Methylicorpusculum oleiharenae: one gene and its partner. The main gene of each other region encodes a partner of the protein of the gene in region 2 in a complex. Links are inferred from orthologs where the notes say so. Each region holds a gene or a part of one and is shown on either strand. Other genes may lie near its edges.

Region 1 (2,749 bases), 1.8 Mb from region 2 along the record:
GGGCAGGACACACAGCTTGACCGAATGGCACGGCAAGATAATCGTGGTGAACTTTTGGGCAACCTGGTGTCCGCCTTGCCGAAAGGAAATCCCGGAGTTTGTCGAGTTACAAAAAGAATACGGTGAACAAGGACTGCAATTTGTCGGCATTGCACTTGAAGAAAAAGAAACCGTTGCGGCGTATCTCAATACCCTGGAAACCAATTATCCTATGCTTATCGGCGGCGATCAGGCCATGGCACTGGCCCAGCAAATGGGCAATATTGCCGGCATTCTCCCCTTCAGCCTGGTCTTTAACCGGGATGGCCAGCTCATTCACAGGCAGGCCGGTCCTTTTTCAAAAGAAGATCTCATCAAACTGATCAAGCCTCTGCTTTAAATCCGTCTTTAATTTCAATAGCGCCTGAGCCGGAAACACATGATGCGTTGCAAGGGAAAGTCATTTTCACAGCCGCTGACATAGCCGCGATTTAACGAATTTTCTTTGACGAAAGACATAGTTATAGACAAATTCACGTAAATTAGGGAAAATTGGCTGATAATTATAATAATTTTCAAACCTTACCTTAATGTCTAAAATTTTCGTCCTCAATGGACCTAATCTAAATTTACTGGGCGTCCGAGAACCATCACTTTATGGCCATCAGACCCTGAAAGACATTCAAAATACCTTAGAGTTGCAAGCGGCGGAAATGGGGCATTCCCTGTACTTCTATCAGCATAATGCTGAACACCAGATGGTGGAGCTTATCCATCAGGCCTTTGCCGATAAGATTGACTTTATCATCATTAATCCTGCCGCTTTTACTCATACCAGCGTTGCTTTACGCGATGCTTTACTTGCTACAAAAATTCCGTTTATAGAAGTTCATCTATCTAACGTGCATGCCCGTGAACCGTTTAGAATACACTCCTATTTTTCAGATATAGCCGAAGGCGTTATCTGCGGACTAGGAGCAATCGGGTACGAACTGGCTCTGAAAGCCGCTCATGAGATACTAGCCAAGAGACATTAAAGACAATGGATATAAGAAAAATAAAAAAGCTGATCGAGATTATCGAAGAATCAGACATTGCAGAAATAGAAATAAGCGAAGGTGAAGAGTCCGTAAGAATCAGCCGTTATTCCAGCGCGCCGGTTGCCTATGCACCTGCCCCGCAAGCACCCACAGCAATCAATCTGGCCCCTGCCGCAACGTCTGCGCCCGCTCCTGCTGCGGCACCCGTTGAAAACAAAATAAGCGGTCACATTGTAAAATCGCCTATGGTCGGTTCTTTTTACCGCTCCGCGTCACCCGGCTCCAAGGCTTTCGTCGAAGTAGGCCATACCGTTAAAGCGGGCGATACTTTATGTATTATTGAAGCAATGAAAATTCTTAATCAAATTGAGGCCGACAAGAGTGGGACTATCACTCAAATTTTGGTCGAGAATGGACAACCTGTCGAATATGACCAACCTTTATTCGTTATTGAATAACAACACTTAGGTGCCTGATCATGTTCGATAAAATTGTCATTGCCAATAGAGGCGAAATTGCTCTGCGTATTTTGCGCGCCTGTCGCGAAATGGGCATTAAAGTGGTCGCGGTCCACTCTTCTGCAGATCGTGATTTGAAACATGTCCGTCTCGCCGATGAATCAGTCTGCATCGGCCCGGCATCATCCAGCGAAAGCTATCTCAACATTCCGGCTATCATCAGTGCGGCTGAAGTCACTGATGCGGAAGCTATCCATCCCGGCTATGGGTTTTTATCCGAAAATGCCGATTTTTCGGAAAAAGTCAGGCAGAGTGGCTTTGTTTTCATTGGTCCAAACCCTGAAACCATCCGCTTGATGGGTGATAAAATTTCAGCCAAGAAAGCTATGAAAGCTGCAGGCATCCCCTGTGTTCCCGGCAACGGCGACCCGCTGGGCGATAACAACAAGAAAAACCTCAAGATGGCTCAGGAGATCGGTTACCCGGTCATAATCAAGGCTGCAGGCGGCGGTGGTGGCCGAGGCATGCGAACAGTACATACCGAAGCGGCATTAATTAATGCCATCACGATGACCAAAGCCGAGGCCGAGGTCGCTTTCGGTAATGGCACGGTTTACATGGAAAAATTTCTGGAAGATCCCCGACACATTGAGTTTCAGGTAATGGCTGATTCTCACGGCAATGCGATTCATCTGGGTGAACGGGATTGCTCCATGCAGCGCAGACATCAAAAAGTTGTAGAAGAAGCGCCTGCCCCGGGGATTACCGAAGAGCAACGCAACCGGATGGGTGAGTTATGCGCTAAAGCCTGCCGCGACATTGGCTATCTGGGTGCTGGTACTTTCGAATTTTTATACGAAAAAGGCGAATTCTTTTTCATTGAAATGAACACGCGAGTCCAGGTTGAGCATCCGGTCACCGAGATGATTACCGGGTTTGATATTGTTAAAGAACAATTGCGAATCGCCTATGGTTTACCGCTTTCGGTTACCCAGGACCAGGTTATATTTCGCGGCCACGCCATTGAATGCAGATTGAACGCTGAAGATCCCAAAACATTCATGCCCTGCCCCGGAACCATCAATCAGTTCCATATGCCGGGCGGGCCCGGTATCCGTTGCGAAACGCATATTTACAACGGCTATAAAGTGCCGCCTTACTACGACTCAATGATCGGCAAACTGATTGCTTATGGTGATGACAGAAACAGCGCCATCGCCAGAATGAATACGGCTTTAAGTGAAATCATCATCGACGGCATCAAAACCAATA
Region 2 (3,007 bases):
ATTACCGACGAAGAGGCTTTGGTTGGTTTCCATACATTAACTGAATTGGAAGGTATTATTCCTGCGTTGGAAACAAGCCATGCAATTGCTTATGCAGCAAAACTTGCTCCGACCATGGATAAAGATCAAACCATCATTATCAACGTGTCAGGACGGGGTGATAAAGACATACTCACGTTGGCTCAACGCGAGGGGATAGAATTGTGAGTCGTTTAACTGCTAAATTTGAAGAGCTGGCTAAAAGTGGTCGTAAAGCCTTGATACCGTTTATAACTGCCGGAGATCCGGAACCTGGTTTTACTGTGCCTATGATGCATGACATGGTTGAAGCCGGCGCCGATATTATTGAATTAGGCGTACCTTTTTCAGATCCCATGGCGGATGGTCCGGTCATACAAAAAGCGAGTGAACGGGCATTGTCTCATCACATGAGCCTGCGAAAGGTATTAATGTTGGTTGCCGAATTCAGAAAAAAGGATGAGCAAACGCCTGTGGTATTGATGGGGTATTTGAATCCCATTGAAGCAATGGGTTATGAAGATTTTGCGAATGCTGCACAACGAGTCGGTGTGGATGGTGTTTTAACTGTCGATTTACCGCCGGAAGAGGCTGTCGATTGTGTCAGCCTGCTTAAAAGCCGGGATATTGATCCGATTTTTCTATTGGCTCCCAACAGCTCAGAAGAACGCATCAGGCTTATGAGTGAAGCTGGAAGCGGTTATCTTTATTATGTTTCTTTAAAAGGAGTCACCGGTGCAGGCCATCTTGATACAGTGAATGTTAAGGAAAAACTGGATGTTATCCGGGAAAATACCGGACTGCCTGTTGGCATAGGCTTTGGCGTCAAAGATGCGCAAACGGCTAAAACAGTCTCAGAAATTGGTGATGCCGTGGTGGTCGGTAGTGCGCTGATCAGCAAGATTGAAGCTCATTTGGATGATCCTGTCCAGGCAAAAGCCGAAATCGTTGAATTACTAAAGTCAATGCGCCAAGCGATGGACAGCTGAGCTTTAAGCTATATCTATACCCGGAGTTCGACAAAATGAGTTGGTTTGAAAAATTAGTACCTTCAACGATAAGAACAGAAGGTTCGAGCAAAAAAAAGGGCACCGTACCAGAAGGTCTTTGGACCAAGTGCCCCAGCTGCAGTGCCATTCTTTACAATACGGAGCTGGAAAGAAACGCCAGTGTTTGCCCAAAATGCGAACACCATATGCGCATTTCTGCAAGAACCCGGCTTGAACTATTTCTCGATAAGAATGATCAGGAAGAAATAGGGGCCGGCATAAAACCTACTGATCCGCTTAAATTTAAAGACAGTAAAAAATATAAAGACCGAATTACTCAAGCACAAAAACAAACCAAGGAAAACGACGCGCTGGTCGTTGTTAAAGGAAAATTAAAAGGAAAGGACATCGTTGTTGCCGCTTTTGACTTTGGTTTTATGGGCGGTTCAATGGGCTCTGTCGTCGGTGAGCGCTTTGTAAGAGGTGTTAATAAAAGCCTGGAACTTAAAATCCCTTTTATCGTTTTTACTGCCAGTGGTGGTGCGAGGATGCAGGAGTCGCTGTTTTCGCTTTTTCAGATGGTAAAAACCAGCGCCGCATTAACGCGTCTTTCTGAAGCGGGAATTCCCTTTATTTCCTTTATGACTGACCCCACTATGGGGGGGGTGTCGGCAAGTTTGGCCATGTTGGGCGATATCAATGTTGCTGAACCCAATGCGCTGATCGGATTTGCCGGACCCCGCGTAATTGAACAAACTGTGCGCGAAAAATTACCTGACGGGTTTCAGAGAAGTGAGTTTCTTCAGGATCACGGGGCTATTGACATGATTATTGATCGCCGTGAAATGAGGGATAAGCTTGCTGATATCTTGTCTATTTTAATGGCGTCAAAACTTGAATCAACCAGTTACAACCAGATCCCAAGCTCAGATAATGAGGTTGCTGTTGAAGAACAGACGGTATAGTCATCTAGTACCCGCCTGATCAGTTCATAAACATGTCATTTAATTCTTTGAAGGACTGGCTGCAATGGCAGGAGAGCCTACACCCGCGCGTTATTGATTTGGGTTTGCAACGTGTAGGACAGGTTTTCAGTGCTTTGCAGCCGAAGTACAATAAACCGGTAACGTTAACGATCGCCGGTACTAATGGCAAAGGTTCAGTTGTCGCGTTTTTGGAGTCGATTTATATCGCTCAAGGTTACAAAGTCGGCACTTACACCTCGCCTCATATTCTCAAATACAACGAAAGAATCAAAATAAACGGAATTCCTGTATCGGATGACCTTATTTGCAGTGCTTTTGAGAGAATTGACACCGTTCGATCCGATGTATCTTTAAGTTACTTTGAGTTTAGTACCTTGGCAGCATTGGATATCTTTGCTCAATTCGATCTGGATGTGCAATTGCTGGAAGTCGGATTAGGAGGCAGGCTGGATGCCGTCAATATTATTGATACTGACTTGGCCATTATTACGAGCATCGGCATTGACCATACTGAGTGGCTAGGTGATACACGCGAATCTATTGGCAGAGAAAAAGCCGGCATTTTTAGAAGGAATGTGACTGCCGTTGTCGGTGATCCTGTTCCTCCCTTATCGCTTAAAATCTGCGCAGATGAAAGTGGTGCAAAAGTCAGCTTCATAAATCAGGATTTTTACTTCGAGAAGCACCCGCATGGATGGAATTGGTTTGGCGAGCAAGTTCAGATAAGCAATTTGCCTTTACCTAATTTAAAAGGGGAGCATCAATACAGAAATGCTGCCACAGTAATTGCTGCAATCACGGCAATGCAGACTTCTCTTCCGGTTGATCGTGATGCTTTAAACAAAGGTATATCCCAGGTTCAATTACCCGGAAGATTTCAATACATCGAGGGTAAAATACCGGTCTTGCTTGATGTGGCGCATAATCCCCAAGCAGTCGAAACTCTGGCTGATTATCTTAAGGAAAACTTTAGTCAGATGCGTGTGCGTGCCGTTTTTTCCGTGATGAAAGACA

What was found. Proteins that work in one complex are often made in the same cells at the same time.
Region 1: the proteins of accD (region 2) and accB are in contact, whole or in part, in a solved structure (PDB 8UXZ), measured with the Escherichia coli proteins. The link is inferred for Methylicorpusculum oleiharenae from one-to-one orthologs.

Annotation. Positions count from the first base shown.
Region 1 is NZ_WUTY02000001.1:2,127,059-2,129,807, reverse strand. The notes cover bases 39-2,749. They hold accB (acetyl-CoA carboxylase biotin carboxyl carrier protein), read left to right. Parts: upstream 39-1,021; coding sequence 1,022-1,477; downstream 1,478-2,749. Other genes in these bases: accC (acetyl-CoA carboxylase biotin carboxylase subunit), read left to right, coding at 1,498-2,749; aroQ (type II 3-dehydroquinate dehydratase), read left to right, coding at 570-1,016; GO003_RS09775 (TlpA family protein disulfide reductase), read left to right, coding at 39-379. In the rest of the region: more of GO003_RS09775, read left to right, coding at 1-38. UniProt on the Escherichia coli protein: This protein is a component of the acetyl coenzyme A carboxylase complex; first, biotin carboxylase catalyzes the carboxylation of the carrier protein and then the transcarboxylase transfers the carboxyl group to form malonyl-CoA.
Region 2 is NZ_WUTY02000001.1:3,888,025-3,891,031, reverse strand. The notes cover bases 39-3,007. They hold accD (acetyl-CoA carboxylase, carboxyltransferase subunit beta), read left to right. Parts: upstream 39-1,042; coding sequence 1,043-1,972; downstream 1,973-3,007. Other genes in these bases: folC (bifunctional tetrahydrofolate synthase/dihydrofolate synthase), read left to right, coding at 2,005-3,007; trpA (tryptophan synthase subunit alpha), read left to right, coding at 204-1,007; trpB (tryptophan synthase subunit beta), read left to right, coding at 39-207. Also shown: more of trpB, read left to right, coding at 1-38.